One region of the Rhizobium phaseoli genome, then DNA from elsewhere that is predicted to be linked to it. Evidence: predicted binding sites of a transcription regulator. Region 1 holds the regulator's gene; each other region holds the start of a gene.
What was found. The regulator HrcA, encoded in region 1, represses chaperone genes, less so after heat shock. The targets are predictions, from matches to a motif close to GTTAGCACTCNCNNNNNGNGAGTGCTAAC.
Positions count from the first base shown of each region.

Region 2: a site for HrcA is predicted at 3,297-3,325, ahead of groES (co-chaperone GroES). Genes of this name have one in related genera too.
Region 3: a site for HrcA is predicted at 2,589-2,617, ahead of groES (co-chaperone GroES). Genes of this name have one in related genera too.
Region 4: a site for HrcA is predicted at 3,207-3,235, ahead of groES (co-chaperone GroES). Genes of this name have one in related genera too.

Region 1 covers NZ_CP013532.1:407,041-412,145, reverse strand. Annotated here, with positions in the region: gene AMC88_RS01990 (nucleoside hydrolase) at 1-701, shown strand, start outside; gene grpE (nucleotide exchange factor GrpE) at 743-1,375, opposite strand; gene hrcA (heat-inducible transcriptional repressor HrcA) at 1,552-2,640, opposite strand; gene rph (ribonuclease PH) at 2,768-3,487, shown strand; gene AMC88_RS01970 (VOC family protein) at 3,484-3,909, shown strand; gene rdgB (RdgB/HAM1 family non-canonical purine NTP pyrophosphatase) at 3,910-4,554, shown strand; gene hemW (radical SAM family heme chaperone HemW) at 4,564-5,105, shown strand, end outside.
Region 2 covers NZ_CP013532.1:1,336,444-1,341,548, reverse strand. Annotated here, with positions in the region: gene AMC88_RS06535 (glycosyltransferase family 4 protein) at 1-543, opposite strand, end outside; gene AMC88_RS06530 (hypothetical protein) at 631-1,053, opposite strand; gene groL (chaperonin GroEL) at 1,155-2,783, opposite strand; gene groES (co-chaperone GroES) at 2,836-3,150, opposite strand; gene AMC88_RS06515 (usg protein) at 3,428-3,700, shown strand; gene AMC88_RS06510 (pentapeptide repeat-containing protein) at 3,767-4,468, opposite strand; gene AMC88_RS06505 (GNAT family N-acetyltransferase) at 4,666-5,105, opposite strand, start outside.
Region 3 covers NZ_CP013536.1:326,804-331,908, forward strand. Annotated here, with positions in the region: gene ydiJ (D-2-hydroxyglutarate dehydrogenase YdiJ) at 1-12, opposite strand, end outside; gene AMC88_RS28715 (hypothetical protein) at 132-398, opposite strand; gene groL (chaperonin GroEL) at 456-2,084, opposite strand; gene groES (co-chaperone GroES) at 2,133-2,447, opposite strand; gene AMC88_RS28730 (hypothetical protein) at 2,803-3,093, shown strand; gene AMC88_RS28735 (hypothetical protein) at 3,177-3,533, shown strand; gene AMC88_RS28740 (four-helix bundle copper-binding protein) at 3,582-3,914, shown strand; gene AMC88_RS28745 (DUF2934 domain-containing protein) at 3,957-4,283, shown strand; gene AMC88_RS28750 (HD domain-containing protein) at 4,289-4,708, shown strand; gene AMC88_RS28755 (flavodoxin family protein) at 4,764-5,105, opposite strand, start outside.
Region 4 covers NZ_CP013532.1:915,176-920,280, forward strand. Annotated here, with positions in the region: gene AMC88_RS04410 (hypothetical protein) at 1-432, opposite strand, end outside; gene groL (chaperonin GroEL) at 1,145-2,782, opposite strand; gene groES (co-chaperone GroES) at 2,853-3,149, opposite strand; gene AMC88_RS04425 (TIGR01459 family HAD-type hydrolase) at 3,484-4,332, shown strand; gene AMC88_RS04430 (bifunctional riboflavin kinase/FAD synthetase) at 4,347-5,105, shown strand, end outside.

The DNA.
Region 1 (5,105 bases):
AGCACGTGCACGGCAAGACCGGCCTCGACGGCCCTGAACTCGCCGAACCGACGATGGCGCTGCAGCCCGGCCATTCCGTCGACTTCATCATCGAGACGCTGCGCCGCGAGCCGGCAGGCACCGTGACGCTCTGCACGCTCGGGCCGCTCACCAATATCGGCATGGCCTTCCAGAAGGCGCCGGACATCATCGCGCGCATCCGCGAACTGGTGATGATGGGCGGCGGCTTCTTCGAGGGCGGCAATATCACGCCGGCCGCCGAGTTCAACATCTATGTCGATCCGGAAGCGGCCGACATCGTCTTCCGCTCGGGCGTGCCGATCGTGATGATGCCGCTTGACGTGACGCACCAGTTACTGACGCGCAAAGACCGGGTGAAACGCATGGCCGAGATCGGCACGGCGCCGGCAAAGGCGATGGTCGAGATGCTGGAATTCTTCGAACGCTTCGATATCGAGAAATACGGCTCCGACGGCGGGCCCCTGCACGACCCGACGGTGATCGCCTATCTCTTGAAGCCGGCACTTTTCCAGGGCCGGGACTGCAATGTCGAGATCGAGGTCCGGTCGGAACTCACCGTCGGCATGACCGTGGTCGACTGGTGGCATGTGACGGAGCGCAAGCGCAATGCGAAGGTGATGCGCCATGTCGATGCGGACGGCTTCTTCGATCTTCTGATCGAACGCTTCGCCCGCATCTGATTTTTGACTTTTCCTTCTCCAACAAGAGAAGGAAAAAGATATCAGGCGTCCTTCTCGTCGAAGACCGAGTTGGTTTCGGCTTCGGCCGGCTTCGGGCCGCCCTTGGCGACACCGACCATGGCCGGGCGCAGCACGCGCTCGCCGATGGTAAAGCCCGCCTGCACGACCTGGACGACCGTGTTGTTCGGCACCTCGGAGTTGGGCACCTCGAACATCGCCTGATGGAAATTCGGATCGAACTTCTGGCCGACCGGCTCCAGCTTGCGCACACCATGGCGCTCGAGCGCCGACAGCATGGCGCGTTCGGTCATCTCGACACCTTCGATCAGCGAGGTCAGGCCGGCATCGGCCGTCGCCTTGGCCTCCGGAGAGATGGCATCCAGCGCCCGGCGCAGATTGTCGGAGACGGCGAGCATGTCGCGGGCGAAACCGGCGACGGAATAGGACTTGGCGTCCTTGACCTCGCGCTCGGTGCGGCGGCGCAGATTGTCCATCTCGGCGGCGAGGCGCAGATAGCGGTCGCGCAGCTCGCTGTTTTCGGCTTTCAGAAGCTCAAGCGGGTCTGGCTGGGCGGTCTCTTCCTGCACGGTATCGTTCTCGACGTAGGCGGCAGCGTCGGCTGCGGCATCGGCCGCAGTGGCGTCAGGTCCGTTTTTCGTCGTTTCATCGGTCATGACGGTCTCCGGTTGGTGTCTTCAGATGCGCCCGATATCGAGGTTTGACCGAAAAAAATCAAGTCTGCGTGACAAAGAAGCGAAAATTCCGCGGAGTTTCGCGCTAATGCATGTCGCCCGGAAGTGTGCCGCGGTTCCGGGATAACAACATGCATCAAACAAAGAGCTAAAGCGCGTCAAAGCGGATTGCGCGAGAGGCGGGAGACGAGTTGGGCCGTGTAATCCACCATCGGCACGATGCGGGAATAATTGAGCCGCGTCGGGCCAATGACGCCGACAGCGCCGACGATCCGATCGTCATCGTCACGATAGGGCGCGACGATCAGCGACGAGCCGGACAGCGAGAAGAGCTTGTTTTCCGAGCCGATGAAGATGCGCACGCCCGAGCCGCTTTCAGCCAGACTGAGGATCTCGATGAGGCTGTCCTTCTTTTCGAGATCGTCGAATAGCATACGAAGCCGGTCGAGATCCTCTGCGCCGCCAAGGCCTTCGAGAAGGTTGGCGCGGCCGCGAATGATCAGCTGGGCGGGCTTCCCCTCGTCCGGGCTGCCGGCCCAGACGGCGATGCCGCGCTCGACCAGATCGCGCGACAGCGCATCGAGCTCGTGGCGGACATCGTCCTTCAGCTGGCTCAATTGTTTGCGCAGCTCCGGCAGGGTCTGGCCGGACATGTGCGCATTGAGGAAATTTGCAGCCTCCGTCAGCTGCGAGGAGGTGACGCCGGCCGGCAGCTCGATGATGCGGTTTTCCACCTGGTCGTGATCGCCGACGAGCACGGCGAGCGCCTTTGTCGGCTCCAGCCGGATGAATTCGACATGCTTCAGCACTGGATCGCTCTTCGAGGTGATGACGAGGCCGGCGCCGCGCGAAATGCCCGACAGCATGCGGCTGGCCTCGTTCATCATCGATTCCACCGGATTGCCGCCGCTTTCGGCCCGCACCTGGCGGTCGATATTGGCGCGGTCCTCGGCGGAGAGATCGCCGACCTGCATGAAGGCATCGACGAAGAAGCGCAGGCCGATTTGGGTCGGCAGCCGGCCGGCGCTGATATGCGGCGAATAAATCAGGCCGAGTTCTTCGAGATCGCTCATGACGTTGCGCACCGAGGCCGGCGACAGCGACATCGGCAGGAGGCGCGACAGATTGCGCGAGCCGAGCGGTTCGCCGCTTTCCAGATACCCTTCGACGATGCGGCGAAAGATTTCCCGGGAGCGCTCGTCCAGCACGGCAACGGCATCCGAAACCGACGTCGACCTGGTGCCCATGAACCTCTCGAACCCAAACTGATGATGCTTTCCCGAAAATATAGTCAAACTCGCCCCCGTGGCAAAAGGGAATTTGCAAATGGGCGCCGCCAATCGTAGAAGCGGTCAGCAACTCCAGGAGATAAGAATGCGGCCTTCAGGCAGAAAAACCGACCAGATGCGCAAGGTCTCGTTCGAGCGCAACTTTTCCAAGCATGCGGAAGGCTCCTGCCTGGTGAAGTTCGGCGATACGCATGTGCTCTGCACCGCAAGCCTCGAGGACAAGACGCCGCCGTGGCTGCGCAATACCGGCAAGGGTTGGGTGACGGCCGAATACGGCATGCTGCCGCGGGCGACCGGCGAACGCATGAAACGCGAGGCCGCGGCCGGCAAGCAGGGCGGTCGCACCCAGGAAATCCAGCGGCTGATCGGCCGGTCGCTGCGCGCCGTCGTCGATCTGCAAGCGCTCGGCGAACGGCAGATCACCCTCGATTGTGATGTCATCCAGGCCGATGGCGGCACGCGGACCGCGTCGATCACCGGCGGCTGGATCGCGCTTTACGATTGCCTAAAATGGATGGAAAGCCGCAACATGATCAAGGTCGACCGGGTCCTGAAGGATCATGTCGCCGCCATCTCCTGCGGCGTTTTCGCCAGCCAGGCGGTGATCGACCTCGACTATCTCGAGGATTCCTCGGCCGAGACCGACGCCAATTTCGTCATGACCGGCGCCGGCGGCATCGTCGAAATTCAGGGCACGGCCGAAGGCACGCCGTTTACCGAAGAGGAATTCACCTCGCTGATGGGTCTTGCCAAGAACGGCATCGGCGAACTCGTCGCCCTGCAGAAACAGGCGATTGCGGGATGAACCCCATGCTGGAAGGCATGCTGGAAACGGCGCTCTATGCGCGCGATCTCGACAAGGCCGAGGTCTTCTACGAAGACGTTCTCGGCCTTGAAAAGATCAGCCGAGCGGGCAACCGGCATGTCTTCTTCCGCTGCGGCCCCGGCGTGCTGCTGATCTTCAACCCCGAGGAAACGGTAAAGCCGCCGGCGCCCAATGCGTTGCAGGTGCCGCCGCACGGCACATCAGGCGAGGGCCATGCCTGCTTCCGGGTCTCCGGCCGCAATATTGATGCAATGGCCGAACGGCTGAAAGCGGCAGGTGTGTCGATCGAGTCCGAGGTGCATTGGCCGAACGGCGGCCGCTCGATCTATTTCCGCGATCCTGAAGGTAACAGCCTGGAATGCGCGGAGGCCAAAATCTGGGGCATCGAACAGGATATCTGAATGCGCAAGCTTGAAACGAAGACCATCGTCGTCGCCAGCCACAATGCCGGCAAGATCCGCGAGATCCAGGAACTGATCGGGCCGCTGGGCTTCACCGCCAAATCGGCCGCTGAGCTGAATTTCGTCGAGCCCGACGAAACCGGCACCAGCTTCGAGGAAAATGCGACGATCAAGGCGGTTGCCTCCGCCCATGCCGCCGGCATGCCGGCGCTGTCGGACGATTCCGGGCTGGTGGTCGACGCGCTCGGCGGCGATCCCGGCGTCTACACCGCCAATTGGGCGGAAAAAGCCGACGGCACGCGCGATTTCGACATGGCGATGGCCAAGGTGGAAAAGGCGCTGCAGGATGCCGGCGCCACGGCGCCCGAACAGCGCACCGCACGTTTCGTCAGCGTGCTCTGCCTCGCCTGGCCGGACGGGCATACCGAACTCTTCCGCGGCGAAGTGGAAGGCAACGTCGTCTGGCCGCCGCGCGGCACGCAGGGCTTCGGCTACGATCCGGTCTTCCAGCCGGAGGGTTATGGCGTTACCTTCGGCGAGATGAGCGGCGAGGAAAAACACGGCTGGAATATCGGCAAGCCGCAGGCGCTGTCGCACCGGGCGCGCGCCTTCAAACTCTTCGTCGAAACCTGCCTGGAGGCATAAGGTCACCACGTGGACAATTTCGACACGCCAGGCTCCCCGCGCGATGCGGCGCTGCTGCCCGATACCGGCGAGCCTGGCTTCGGCGTCTATGTCCATTGGCCCTTCTGCGCGGCGAAGTGTCCCTATTGCGACTTCAACAGCCATGTGCGCCACCAGCCGGTGGATCAGGAGCGCTTTGCCGCCGCCTTCCTCAAGGAGACGGCAGCGGTGCGGGCGATGAGCGGGCCGAAGACCGTGACGAGCATCTTCCTCGGCGGCGGCACGCCCTCGCTGATGAAGCCGGAAACGGTTGCCGCCATTCTCGACGGCATTGCCCGTCACTGGCACGTGCCTGACGGTATCGAGATCACCATGGAGGCCAATCCTTCCAGCGTCGAGGCCGAGCGCTTCCGCGGCTACCGGGCGGCCGGCGTCAACCGCGTCTCGCTCGGCGTGCAGGCGCTGAACGACCGGGACCTGAAATTTCTCGGCCGGCTGCATGATGTCGCCGATGCGCTGAAGGCGATCCGGCTCGCGCGCGAGATTTTTCCGCGCATGTCCTTCGATCTCAT
Region 2 (5,105 bases), 930 kb from region 1:
GATCCGCCCAAGGAAGGCAAGATAGTTTCCCTTCGGGTTCCCGGTGAAAGGAAGAAGGTCGGCAGGCAGACCGTGATAGACCGTTCCGCGCCAGTCGACCGGCGGCATCGGGCGGCGCTGATCATTGGAGATCGACACCAGCGGAATGTTTGGAAACGCCTTGTAGAACGGCTTGAGATCCGGCAGGTCGAGTCGCCCGTGCAGTGTGGTGATCGTTCTGTCGGCGAACTCGCGGATCAGCGGGAAGTGCAACAGATCGATGTGGAAATGCAGCACGTCGAACTCATGCGCCCGCTGGCGGATCTCCTCCAGCATCACGACCTGATGTGGCAGATGTTCCTTGACCGCAGGATTGAGCCGCAGCGCGACGTCCGCACACGACACGAGTCGGGCTCGGGTGACGGAATCGCCACTGGCAAAGAGCGTGACCTCGTGTCCCTGTGCCACAAGTTCTTCGGTAAGATAGGAAACGATCCGCTCGGTTCCCCCATAGAGCTTTGGCGGAACGCTCTCGGCAAGCGGTGCAATCTGAGCGATCTTCATCGGCAAAACCTCCTCAGCTGAGCAAAGAGTCGACGGCAAAAATCATGGCTGCGTGCTTAAGAAGCACGCGGCAGGTCAGATAGGGAGTCAGCATTCTAACAACTGGCGGCGCGACCCTCCTCTCGAATAGCTGCAAAAGCCAAAGCTGGGGAAGCTGCGTGCCGGCAGTCTTCGGCGGCGGATCCTCCGGGCACCGGACGAAGCGGATGAACCTTGCTCCCCGGGCTGCCGATCATCCTTGTCCAGGGTCTTCAGCGCTTCGAGAATCTCGTCATAGGAAACGGCTCTTTCCGCCCCGGGATAAAGCCGGAGGGCGGGCACGGATTCGATCGCGAAGATATCGGACGCCCATGAAGCGAGAATGGCCCGCTTTTCGTCGTTGCTGATGTGATCGGCGGCGAGCACGTCACGCGGGTGACTGAAATGGTTCGCCGGATGAAGCAGATGCGCCGCGCTGATCGCCGCCGTGGCATTCTGCTCGATGGAATTGCTGAGGCTTTCCTTTCTCATAGCTTGGCTCCATTGTGTCGACCGATGGAACTTGTTTCATATTTCATCCAATAGCGCATGGAACGGCCCGCCCCGAGGGCGGAGCGGGCCAGCGATCGCTGTTAGAAGTCCATACCTGCACCGGCGGGCATGGCCGGAGCAGCCTCCTTCTTGGGCTTCTCGGCGATCATGGCTTCTGTCGTCACCAGCAGGCCGGCAACGGAAGCTGCGTCCTGAAGCGCGGTGCGAACGACCTTGGCCGGATCGATGACGCCCTGCGCGTAGAGATCGCCGTATTCGCCCGTCTGGGCGTTCCAGCCGTAGGAGAATTCGTTCTTCTCCCGCAGCTTGCCGACGATGATCGAGCCTTCCGCTCCGGCATTCTCCGCGATCTGGCGAACCGGTGCCTCGATTGCCCGGCGAACGATGTCGACGCCGACGCGCTGGTCGTCATTGGCAGTCTTGATAGTGTCGAGCGCCTTGACCGCGCGCAGCAGCGCCACGCCGCCGCCCGGCAGAATGCCTTCCTCGACTGCCGCACGGGTTGCGTGAAGCGCGTCGTCGACGCGGTCCTTCTTTTCCTTCACTTCGACTTCCGTCGAGCCGCCGACGCGGATGACGGCAACGCCGCCGGCGAGCTTGGCAAGACGTTCCTGCAGCTTCTCGCGGTCGTAGTCGGAGGTGGTTTCTTCGATCTGGGCGCGGATCTGAGCAGTGCGCCCGTCGAGTTCCGCCTTCGAGCCGGCACCATCGATGATCGTGGTATTTTCCTTCTCGATCGCCACCTTTTTCGCCCGCCCGAGCATGTTGAGCGTCACATTTTCAAGCTTGATGCCGAGGTCTTCGGAGATCACGGTGCCGCCCGTCAGGATGGCGATGTCTTCGAGCATGGCCTTGCGGCGGTCGCCGAAGCCAGGAGCCTTGACGGCAGCGATCTTCAGGCCGCCGCGCAGCTTGTTGACGACGAGCGTTGCAAGGGCTTCGCCTTCGACGTCTTCAGCGATGATGAGGAGCGGCTTGCCGGTCTGGACGACAGCCTCGAGGATCGGGAGCATCGACTGCAGGTTCGAGAGCTTCTTCTCATGGATCAGGATATAGGGATCTTCGAGCTCGACCCGCATCTTGTCCTGGTTGGTGACGAAGTAGGGGCTCAAATAGCCGCGGTCGAACTGCATGCCTTCGACGACTTCGAGTTCGGTTTCGGCGGTCTTGGCTTCTTCAACCGTGATGACGCCTTCGTTGCCGACCTTTTCCATGGCTTCGGCGAGGTAGCGGCCGATCTCGGAATCGCCGTTGGCTGAAATGGTACCTACCTGAGCAATTTCGGAATTGTTGGAAATCTTGCGGGCGTTGGCCTTCAACTCCCCGACGACGGCGTCGACGGCAAGATCAATGCCGCGCTTCAGATCCATCGGGTTCATGCCAGAGGCAACCGCCTTGGCACCTTCCTTGACGATTGCCTGGGCAAGCACGGTCGCCGTCGTCGTGCCGTCCCCGGCGAGATCGTTCGTCTTGGATGCCACTTCACGCAGCATCTGGGCGCCCATGTTCTCGAACTTGTCTTCGAGTTCGATTTCCTTGGCGACCGAAACGCCGTCCTTGGTGATGCGCGGCGCGCCAAAGGACTTGTCGATCACGACGTTGCGGCCCTTGGGACCGAGCGTTACTTTCACCGCATTGGCCAGCACATCGACCCCACGCAGCATGCGTTCACGGGCATCGCTATGAAATTTGACTTCTTTCGCAGCCATTCTGTCACTCCTTCAATAGGCAGCTTTTTTTGACTAATGCGTGGAAATCGCCTCAGGCGGCGATCTTTTCGGCGGCCCGGGCCTCGATGATGCCCATGACATCGCTTTCCTTCATGATCAGCAGGTCTTCGCCATTGATCTTGATCTCTGTGCCGGACCACTTGCCGAACAGGATACGATCGCCGACCTTGACGTCGAGCGCCTGGACCTGGCCGGCATCATCGCGCGCGCCCGGGCCGACAGCGATGACCTCGCCTTCCTGCGGCTTTTCCTTGGCGGTGTCTGGGATGATGATGCCGCCCTTGGTCTTTTCTTCGGAATCGACGCGGCGGACGAGAATGCGGTCATGAAGCGGTCGGAACGACATGTTTTCCTCCAATGGACAAACAATAACGATGTTCCCCTGCCCGGACCGGATGACCAGTCCGAGCGGGTGCAAAACCTCGATCGAGCGTTCTGCGCGCAATGATCTGGTTTTGCGGTTTTTCCATTTCAAGAGGGCGCCATAAAAAAATTAGCACTCGCTCCAAGCGGCTGCTAACATTCTGTAAAGGAACAATAAACAGGGTGGACGCGTTCCGAAATCCGTTGATGGCCGCAAAATTTTGCGCCACCTTTCGAGCGTCACGAAACGGAGATGAAGCATGCAATTTTCATCGGATCTGGAACGCCAGTTGAACGGCTATGGACTGACCACTGCGCATATCCTCTATCGCATTCCTGATTTTGAATCCGTGCTGCAAACCTATGTCTGGCAGGATTACGATCTTGCTCCGGACTTTCCGGAGATGCACAAGTTTCTCCAATTCTGGCAGTCCACGCTCGACGGGCCGCTACACTCCGTTCGCTACACCCACCAGCGGCTGATCGGACCTAACGAGTGGCGCCGCGTCATGGGCGAGTTCAAACTCCACTGAGTCGAACGCACCCTTCCTAAGGCAGCGCTGCGTGTTGCCAAAGGCGACCAGTTGTCGCCTTTGTAATCACTCGTGCTCGGCCGGACATGGCCAAGTTGCCGGCGCCGAGAGGCCGGAGGGCAGTTTGGTCGAGGCGTCGCCGCAGGCGAGGTCGATCTGCGCCTGTTCGAGCCCGGCGGCAGCCGAAAGGTCGAGGCCTTCGATGCGGGTCAGGAACATGAAGGCGCGCTCGAAGATTACCGGGCCTTCGAAGGTGGCGTTGGAGAGATCGGCCCGGGAGAGATTGGCGAAGGAGAATTTCACCCCCGTCAGCACCGCCTTATCGAAATCGGCGCGCCCGAGTTCGGCCTTTTCGAAGCTCGCGCCGGAAAGCCGGGCGCCGCCGAAATTGGCGCGCTGCAGCTCGGCGCCGGCAAAGGACGCGCCTTCGGCGGCAATATTGGCGAAGCTGGCGCGATAGGCCTCGACCTTGGCGAAATTGGCCCCCTCGGCATGTGACCCCTCGAGCGAGGCGCGCACCAAAGTCGCCTTCTCCAGATTGGCGGATTTGAAATTCCCGCCGCTGAGGTCCGTCAGTGAGAAATCGGTGCTGAAGAGATTGGCGCCTTCCAGATCACTGCCCTGCAGCATCAGGTTCTTCTTCGAACATTCCTGCCAGTCGAGCTTCGGCGAGGCCGTGCTGCCGCAATCGGCAGCGCGGGTGGATATCGGAGCAAAGGCGAGAAGAAGGAAGGCAAGGAGGCCGAGCGGCGATCTATGCATTGCCATTGAACTGTTGATCTCCATGACGCTTATCACGCCGGCTGTCGCGAAGCAGGCGCCCCCCATTTCTACACAGCTCAGAATACAATAAAAAGATGGCGAACGCGCCGGCAATCATCTGCGGGTTCGCTCCGTCCCGGCAAGGCAAACGCGCATTTGCCTTGCCCGGGCAGGCGGTCAAACCGCCTTGCCCAGACAGGCGGTCAATCCGGCCTGGCGGGCAGGCGAAGCTCCATGCAGGTGAGATCCAGCCAGCGGCCGAACTTGGTGCCGACCTCGGAAAATCTACCGGCGATGCGGAAGCCCAGCTTCTCGTGCAGCCGGATCGAGGCGGTGTTCTCGGCCTCGATGCCGGCGATCATCACGTGGACATCGGCGGCAGCGGCACGCACGATCAATTCGCGCATCAGTGTCTCGCCGATGCCGGCGCCGCGGCAATCCTTGTCGACATAGACAGAATGTTCGACTGTGTGGCGATAGCCGTCGAAGGCCCGCCAATCGCCATAGGAGGCATAGCCTGCGACCTTGCCCGACAGCTCGGCGACGATGACGGGAAAGCCGCGGCCCTGGCGCGCCCTCATCCATTCCCGCCGGTTGTCGAGGTCGACCAGCGTCTCGTTCCAGATGGCCGTCGTGTGCTCGA
Region 3 (5,105 bases), on a different replicon from region 1:
GCGTGGAATCATTTCGAAACCTTCAGAATGCGCTTGAGCCCTGTCACTAGCGCATCGGCTCAAAAATCGGAATCGATTTTCGGAGCGAGCGGCAAGCCCATGCCGCTCGTGAAGGCGTCGTCAGCGGCGTGTCAACTGCTGGACGTAGCCGCCGGTCGGTTGACCGAACCGTCCGCTTCAAAGAGCCCGCGGGCCGCCTCGACCATCGACTGCAGGTGGTTGGGGTCGCGCACGCCCTGCCGGTAGAGCTCGATGATGATGCTCGCCATTCGTTCGGCTTCGTCGCTGTCCCTTGCCACCGCATAGTCGACGCTGAGCTTGTCGAAGACCTGCTGGCAGGTTGCCAGATCGCGGGAGTCCAGCGGCACCTGCGATCGGTTTACGATCGTTTGAACCATTTTCATTCCCTCGAAAGAGGCCCGCCCGGCGGGGCGTGCGGGCCGATCTATCGTCTGTCAGAAATCCATGCCGGCACCGGGGGGCAATGGCGGAGCGGCATCCTTCTTCGGTTTCTCGGCGACCATGGCTTCCGTCGTGACGAGAAGACCGGCGATGGAGGCCGCATCCTGAAGCGCGGTGCGAACAACCTTGGCCGGATCGATGACGCCCTGCGCATAGAGGTCGCCAAATTCGCCCGTCTGGGCGTTCCAGCCATAGGAGAACTCGGTCTTTTCACGCAGCTTGCCGACGACCACCGAGCCTTCCGCGCCGGCGTTCTCCGCGATCTGGCGCGCTGGCGCCTCAAGTGCGCGGCGAACAATATCGACGCCGACGCGCTGCTCGGAATTGGCGGTCTGCACATTTTCAAGCGCCTTGACGGCGCGCAGCAGCGCCACGCCGCCGCCTGGCAGGATGCCTTCCTCGACCGCCGCGCGGGTGGCGTGAAGCGCGTCGTCGACGCGGTCCTTCTTTTCCTTCACTTCGACTTCCGTCGAGCCGCCGACGCGGATGACGGCAACGCCGCCGGCGAGCTTGGCAAGACGTTCCTGCAGCTTCTCGCGATCGTAGTCGGAGGTGGTTTCTTCGATCTGCGCCTTAATCTGCGCAATACGGCCTTCGATGTCGGACTTGGCGCCCGAACCGTCGACGATCGTGGTGTTCTCCTTCTCAACCGACACTTTCTTCGCCCGACCGAGCATGTCGAGCGTGACGCTCTCGAGCTTGATGCCGAGGTCTTCGGAGATCACGGTGCCGGCGGTGAGCACGGCGATGTCTTCGAGCATGGCCTTGCGGCGGTCGCCGAAGCCAGGCGCCTTGACGGCAGCAATCTTCAGGCCGCCGCGCAGTTTGTTGACGACGAGCGTTGCAAGGGCTTCGCCTTCGACGTCTTCAGCGATGATGAGGAGCGGCTTGCCGGACTGGACGACGGCTTCGAGGATCGGGAGCATCGACTGCAGGTTCGAGAGCTTCTTCTCGTGTATCAGGATATAGGGATCCTCGAACTCGACCCGCATCTTGTCGGCATTGGTGACGAAGTAGGGGCTGAGGTAACCGCGGTCGAACTGCATGCCTTCGACGACTTCGAGTTCGGTTTCGGCGGTCTTGGCTTCTTCAACCGTGATGACGCCGTCATTCCCGACCTTTTCCATCGCCTCCGCCAGGAAGCGGCCGATTTCAGCATCGCCATTGGCGGAGATTGTACCGACCTGGGCGATCTCGGAATTGTTGGAGATATTGCGGGCGTTGGCCTTGAGTTCCGCGACGATGGCGGCGACGGCGAGATCGATGCCGCGCTTCAGGTCCATCGGGTTCATCCCTGAGGTAACGGCTTTGGCGCCCTCCTTGACGATCGCCTGGGCGAGTACCGTCGCAGTCGTGGTGCCGTCGCCGGCGATGTCGCTGGTCTTCGAAGCGACTTCGCGGACCATCTGGGCGCCCATGTTTTCGAACTTGTCTTCGAGTTCGATTTCCTTGGCGACCGAAACGCCGTCCTTGGTGATGCGCGGCGCGCCGAAGGATTTGTCGATCACGACGTTGCGGCCTTTCGGGCCAAGGGTCACCTTGACGGCGTTGGCCAGGATGTCGACGCCGCGCAGCAGCTTTTCGCGGGCATCGACGTTGAATTTGACTTCTTTAGCAGCCATGTCCTCACTCCTTCATAGGCAGCTAGCATTGACCTCGTCCTGAGCGGCTCAGGCGGCCTGCTTTCCTTCGCTCCGGGCTTCGATGATACCCATCACGTCGCTTTCCTTCATGATCAGCAGCTCTTCGCCGTTGATCTTGATCTCCGTGCCGGACCACTTGCCGAACAGAATGCGATCGCCGACCTTGACGTCGAGCGCCTGAATCTGGCCGGCATCGTTGCGGGCGCCGGGACCGACGGCGATGACCTCGCCTTCCTGCGGCTTTTCCTTGGCGGTGTCGGGAATGATGATGCCGCCCTTGGTCTTTTCCTCGGAATCGACGCGGCGGACGAGAATGCGGTCATGAAGCGGTCGGAACGACATGTCTTTCTCCATCGACAAACAATGATGACGTTGTTCGCCAGACCGAACCGGATGACGAGGTCCGGGCGGGTGCAAGGTCGCGCGCCTTGCGCGTTTGATCTGGTTCGATGGTTTTTCGATTTCAAGGGGCGACGCAGAAAAATTAGCACTCGCGACCGGTGACTGCTAATGACCTCGCGGGGGAACCGAAGACCGGCTCCTGCGTTCGAACCAATGACGATGGTCATCCCCTCGTCTGGAAGACGAGTTCAAAACTGTGTTCCGGCTTGAATCCGGATATCGGCGTTCCTAGCTCTCAGGCGATCGAGGCTCGATGAGCTCGATCAACGTCCCACGTCTTTTAGGAGTGAGTGACATGGAAGAGAAGACCAATATAATCAAAGACCTCACTATCGAGGAACGCGAGGAAATCTTCGTCGATATCGCTCGCACGCTGGAGGATACGGCGCGCGAGGCCCTCGTAGAGGGGAATATGCAATTTGCTGTGCTGTCGAACAATATGGCCGAAGCGATCCGCGTCAACGCCGACGAACTCGCTCGGGACGATCCCGAGAATGCCGAGCGCGTCCTGCTCGAGGCGACGGCGATGATCTCGCAGTTCGAGGCCGTGCACCCGTATCGCATGGTCAGCATGGCCGTTCACTGATTGCCCCGCGCAAATCAATCGCCAGCCTGCGGAACTCTCACGGCTGGCGAAGGTTAATGGATCACAGCATCGACAGGTGATCCATGAACACTTCGAAAATCAGCACGCCACCCGAAAGCGGAACCGACGACGCGCGCTCCTTCGATACGCAAGGGGCCGAGGTCGATCGCCAAAGAGCATCGGACGCAGCCCGGCGCAATGCGGGTTCGACACTGGATCGCGATACCAGCGCTGAAACTCCAAGCCTGAAACTTGCGAAAGAGTATCTGAGCCTCGGGGGGCGGCGCCGGTCCAAGATCGACGACAACATCACCACTGTTCGCCAATGGGAAGAGGATCCGCCGGCGGCCGAACGCTTCTGGCAGGAACGGGTGGAGACGCTTCCAAAGAATGAGCGCAAGCAGGTGGAGGATTTTCTTCCCACCATCAACACGCCTTGAAACACGGCCGCTCGATTTGGTCGTCACGCGATGAATTGGAGGAAGAACATGCATGAGATGGATCCGATAATGCAGAAATGCATCGACAACTGCCTGCGTTGCTATGGCGTTTGTCTTCGCACGGCAATGAGCCACTGTCTCGAAGCAGGTGGAAAGCATACGGAGCCTGCGCATTTCAGGCTGATGATGGCCTGCGCCGAGATTTGCCGCACGTCCGCGCATTTCATGCTGATCGGCACCGATCACCATAAACATACCTGCCGTGAATGCGCCGAGATTTGCACGGAGTGCGCGGCCGACTGCGAACGAATGGGCGATATGCAGGCGTGTGTCGATGCCTGCCGGAGCTGCGCTGAAAGCTGCCGGCAGATGGCGGCCTAGTTTTCGGCATCTTGCGAGGTCAGGTCGGAACTGGAGAAGATCATGGCCACAGACAAACACGAACAGATACGCCGGCGGGCCTACGAAATCTGGGAGGCCGAAGGCCGCCCTGAAGGGGCGGACCTGCGCCATTGGATGCAAGCCTGCGACGAGCTGGCTGGCGAGGACGAGCATGAGACGCTGCAGGACCTGCTCGATCAAGACGACAGGGACGACGCGGCGCTGCTTCAAGGCGCAGGGGAAAGCGGCGATCTCGACCGGCCACGCCTCGCAGGTGGTCAAGCTGCCGGGGCGGCTGCGCCCGATATCGAAATAACCACGGGGGAGAAGCCTTCGCGGCAGAAGATCAGAGAGACCGAAGGACCGTAATCGTCATGCAGCATCTCGACCACGCCATGCAGATCGCTATGGACGCACATGGCGGCCAGACGGACAAAACCGGCCAACCGTTCTTCGAGCACTGTCAGCGGGTCGCGCTTCTCGTGTCGGGCGATGAGGCGCGAACCGTCGCCTACCTTCACGACGTTGCAGAAAAAGGCAGCGGCTGGACGCTCGACAGGCTGAGAGAGGAAGGCTTCCCGCCGGCGATCATCTCGGCGGTGGACGCGTTGACCCAGCGGCCCGACGAGCCGGACGAGGAATTCGTCAGGCGTGCGGCAGCAAATCCGCTCGCTCTGCCTGTCAAGCGGGCCGACCTTGAAGACAATCTCCGACAGGCCGAACAGATCGGCAAAAACAAGGAAAAGTATCAACGCGGCCTGGATCTGCTACGCGATATAGAGAACGGACAATAGGTGTTCCGTTCTGCGGCCACAGCCAAGGTCCTGCCGGCAAGAGTCGTTCGCGGCGCTATTTCTGACGCGGCTGCCGCAAGCCGGCGCCGGCAGCGATCTGGGGGCCTTGGCGCTTGGCGGTCGCGGCTTCGTACAGCGTTCGACCCGCATTGCGGATTTCCTCCTGCATCGCCTGGTCCTTTTCGTAGTTTACGTGGCTCGTCGCATAGGGCTCCCAATAACCAATATAGCGATCGACTTCGGCAAGCGGGCCGGCTGGAATAAGATCCATCGATCTCAGCCAGTCCGAGAGGTTCCTGCGGACATCTTCCGCACCCTCCGTGTCGCCATGAACGACGACGGAAAACAGGCGGCCTTCGAGATGGCGGGGATAGGGCCATCCATTCATCTCCAGCTG
Region 4 (5,105 bases), 510 kb from region 1:
GATCTGCCTCGCACCTTCGAGCTTGAAGCGCGGAAAGACGAAGACGCCGGCCATGCTGCCGCTGTATTTCTCCTCAAGCCCGTTTGACTCGCCCATGCAGAACAGCGGCTGGCGCAAGCCGTTCGGCATGATGATAGTCGTCGAAAAGCAGAAGGAGGAGCAATGTGTTGCCGCCTGTTCGAACAGTTCCAGCACGTGATTGCGATCTCCGGAATCGTAGCATCGGATCAGATTCAGCAGTCCGCATTCCTCTGTGGAAAGGCCGTGCAGTATGGCGCTCCACTTGCCGAGACGAAGCACCCCGCTCGACAGATCCCCGGTCCAGCTTTCGGAAACGGAAAACTGCGCCAGCATCTCGTGCTGTTGATTATTGTCGTTCATCGAGCCGGGCAGCATCGGTACGGCTGCATTGGCTTTGGCAATCTTGAACACGGGCGTTCCCTCGTTCGCATGCGGCTCCTCCGCCGCACGCTCGGCAAACACTAGAGACAGGCTTATGCAGCAGCGGGCATAATGCCCGCGCCCATATCGGCGATCATTGCCACGGCCATCCGAGCCTCCGAACCGGAGCCCTTTGAAACCATCTATTCTGGCATCGCCTTCCCGCGCTCGTCTGACAGCGAAAATAATCGCCGGGCGCGCTTCAATTGCAGCGCGGATTTATAGGAACTTTTGCACAAACGGCAACGGCTTTTTAAGGGGTGTTCGGATCGAGATCCTTTTACCGGAAATGTCGGCCCCCGCGCTGCTTGGCGAGAATGGAGCCCAGGAGCTCAATTTTCGGCGCTTTTTCCTGGTTTCGCCTCACTTGGCGGGAGATAGATCGCCGCAAGACGACGATTGCCCGCACGTTGCGTGGAGAGAAATACAGGCAGCGGCGCAAGCCTCGCAAAAGCTTGGGCCGCCGGCACATACGATGCACGGCACAAAATCGCGCGCAATGGAACGAATCGTTTTCGGACGAAGCTTACGGCAAAGAAAAAGGGCGACCCGAGGGCCGCCCTTCCTGTTCCGGATGCCGGAATGAGTGCAGGCTTCGCCTATCACATCATGTCCATGCCGCCAGTTCAGCGCGCTTGACGCGCTGAACCATCTTGGATGATGGGCGGATTCATGGACGATGCTGTGAAAGGCCGTTGGCCTATCACATCATGTCCATTCCGCCCATTCCGCCCATGCCGCCCGGCATAGCCGGAGCGTCCTTCTTCGGCAGCTCGGCGATCATGGCTTCGGTGGTGATCAGCAGCGATGCAACGGAAGCGGCATCCTGCAGGGCGGTGCGAACGACCTTGACCGGGTCGATGATGCCCATGCCGATCATGTCGCCATATTCGCCGGTCTGGGCGTTGTAACCCCAGTTGTCCTGATCCTTGTCGAGGATCTTGCCGACAACGATCGAGGCTTCGTCGCCTGCGTTCTCAGCGATCTGGCGGGCCGGAGCCTGCAGCGCGCGGCGAACGATGTTGACGCCGGCTTCCTGGTCGTCGTTGATACCCTTGGCGGTGATCTTGACGGAGGAGCGCAGCAGGGCAACGCCGCCGCCCGGTACGATACCTTCCTGAACGGCAGCGCGCGTCGCGTTGAGGGCGTCGTCGATGCGGTCCTTCTTTTCCTTCACTTCGACTTCCGTCGAGCCGCCGACGCGGATGACGGCAACGCCGCCAGCGAGCTTGGCAAGGCGTTCCTGCAGCTTCTCGCGGTCGTAGTCGGAGGTGGTTTCTTCGATCTGGGCCTTGATCTGGGCAACACGGCCTTCGATGTCGGACTTGGCGCCCGAACCGTCGACGATCGTGGTGTTTTCCTTGGAGATCGAAACCTTCTTGGCACGGCCGAGCATGTCGAGCGTGACGCTCTCGAGCTTGATGCCGAGGTCTTCGGAGATCACGGTGCCGCCCGTCAGGATGGCGATGTCTTCGAGCATGGCCTTGCGGCGGTCGCCGAAGCCAGGAGCCTTGACGGCAGCGATCTTCAGGCCGCCGCGCAGCTTGTTGACGACGAGCGTTGCAAGGGCTTCGCCTTCGACGTCTTCAGCGATGATGAGGAGCGGCTTGCCGGTCTGGACGACAGCTTCGAGAACCGGGAGCATCGACTGCAGGTTCGAGAGCTTCTTCTCGTGGAGGAGAATGAAGACGTCTTCGAGGTCGGCGACCATCTTTTCCGGGTTGGTGACGAAGTAGGGGCTGAGGTAGCCGCGGTCGAACTGCATGCCTTCGACGACTTCGAGTTCGGTTTCGGCGGTCTTGGCTTCTTCAACCGTGATGACGCCTTCGTTGCCGACCTTCTGCATGGCTTCAGCAATGTCGAGGCCAACCTGGCGCTCGCCGTTTGCCGAGATCGTGCCGACCTGGGCGACTTCTTCCGAGGTGTTGATCTTCTTGGCCTTGGCCTGGAGATCCTTGACGACTTCGGCGACGGCGAGATCGATGCCGCGCTTCAGGTCCATCGGGTTCATGCCGGCGGCAACAGCCTTGGCGCCTTCGCGAACAATCGCCTGGGCAAGAACGGTTGCAGTCGTCGTGCCGTCGCCGGCGATGTCGTTGGTCTTCGAAGCAACTTCGCGGACCATCTGGGCGCCCATGTTTTCGAACTTGTCTTCGAGTTCGATTTCCTTGGCGACCGAAACGCCGTCCTTGGTGATGCGCGGCGCGCCGAAGGACTTGTCGATGATGACGTTACGACCCTTCGGGCCGAGCGTGACCTTGACTGCATCGGCGAGAATGTCGACGCCGCGCAGCATCTTTTCGCGCGCGGTGCGGCCAAACTTGATTTCTTTAGCTGCCATGTTTGTGACTCCTGAATTCGATTTGTTCGGGCAAAGGCCCGTCAGTCATTTCGGGAAAGCGGATCGGCAATCAGCCGATGATGCCCATGATGTCGGCTTCCTTCATGATCAGAAGGTCTTCGCCGTTGATCTTGACTTCGGTGCCGGACCACTTGCCGAACAGCACGCGGTCGCCAGCCTTGACGTCGAGTGCGACGACCTTGCCGGACTCGTCACGAGCGCCGGAACCGACGGCGACGATTTCGCCTTCCTGCGGCTTTTCCTTGGCGGTGTCGGGAATGATGATCCCGCCCTTGGTCTTCTCTTCGGACTCGACGCGACGAACGACGACGCGGTCGTGAAGCGGACGGAAATTGGTGCTTGCCATTGTCTAATCCCTCGATCGAATGACATTCGCGGACCGGAGCGGCCCACATGGATAGGTGTTAGCACTCCCTTGCGGTGAGTGCTAGCGACGAGCATTTAGGGATGGCTCCGAAAGGAGTCAATGAGAGCAATCACGAATTTTTGTGCCGGAATTGTGAAGAGACCGGAGAAATGCCGGAGATTCCGGCCGAACCCTCTGTCGCGGGCGCACCTTGTCGATTACGGGCCGGTTTGTCGCGACAGGGCTTTGCCGTGGCCGGCGCTAAGAAAATGCCTTGCCATCGTCCTGCGCCTTTGCAATGTCACCGGTGACTGCAGCAACTCGGGACATTGGAATGGCCAAGCGGATAGAAACCTTCTCTGAGATCACCGATCGCTATGACGTGGTGCTCTGTGATGTCTGGGGCGTCGTTCACAACGGTGTCGATCCGTTCCCGAAGGCTGCTGCCGCCCTTCAGGCCGCCCGCGAGAGCGGCCTCGCCGTCGTCCTCATCACCAATTCGCCGCGCCTTTCCTGGCAGGTCGTCGAGCAATTGCGTCATATCGGCGTGCCCGACAGCGCCTATGACAGGATCGTCACCTCGGGCGACGTCACGCGCGGGCTGATTTCCGAGGGGCCGAAGACGGTCTTTCTGCTCGGCCCCGAACGCGACAAGGCGCTTCTCGAAGGCATTGGCGTCGAGCGGGCGCCATCCGGCGAAGCGCGATCGCTCGTCTGCACCGGCTTTTTCGACGATGAGACCGAGAAGCCGGAAGATTACACCGACATGCTTCTGGATTTTCAGGCGCGCGAGGTGCCGATGATCTGTGCCAATCCCGACCTCGTTGTCGAGCGCGGTCACCGCATCATTCCCTGCGCCGGCGCCATGGCCGCCTATTATGAGCAGCTCGGCGGCAAAACCCGCATCGCCGGCAAACCGCACCGGCCGATTTACGAGGCGACGCTGGCCGCTGCCCGCGAACTTCGCGGCGAGGTGCCGGCCGAGCGCGTGCTGGCGATCGGCGACGGCATGCCGACCGATGTCCGTGGCGCCTTGAATTTTGGCCTCGACCTTCTCTACATCAGCGGCGGGATTCACGCCAAGGAATACACCTTAAATGGCGAAACCGACGAGGCAATCCTCAACGCCTACCTCGAACGGGAAAACGCCGCGCCGAAGTGGTGGATGCCGCGCCTTGCATAAAGAGAAGCCAGCCGATGACCGTCTTCCACCGCAATGAAACCCGCGATCCCTTGCCCGCCCATCTCCGGGGCGGGGTGATCGCCATCGGCAATTTCGACGGCGTCCATCGCGGCCATCAATCGGTGCTGAACCGCGCGCTCGAGATCGCAAGGGCGCGCGGCATCCCCGCTCTGGTGCTGACCTTCGAGCCGCATCCGCGCACCGTCTTCCGGCCGCAGACCCCGGTGTTCCGCCTGACACCCGCGCCGCTCAAGGCCCGTATCCTGGAAACGCTGGGGTTCAACGCCGTCATCGAATATCCTTTCGACTACGAGTTCTCGCAGCGCTCGGCCGATGATTTCATTCATTCGATTCTGAAGGATTGGCTCGGCGCCTCCGAAGTCGTCACCGGCTTCGATTTCCATTTCGGCCGCAACCGCGAAGGCGGCCCCGCCTTCCTGATGAATGCCGGCCAGACCTACGGCTTCGGCGTCACACTGATCGATGCCTTCCGCGACGAAAATGCCGACGTCGTCTCGTCGAGCCATATTCGCGCCTTGCTGAAGGAGGGCGAGGTCAGCCAGGTCGCCGGCATGCTCGGTTACCGCTATACGGTCGAGGCGGAGGTGATCGACGGCGAAAAGCTCGGCCGGCAGCTTGGCTTCCCCACCGCCAACATGCGCCTGCCGCCGGAGGCCGAACTTGCCGCCGGCATCTACGCCGTCCGCTTCCGCCGCCAGGACGGAACGCTCCACGATGCGGTGGCCAGCTATGGCCGCCGGCCGACGGTGACG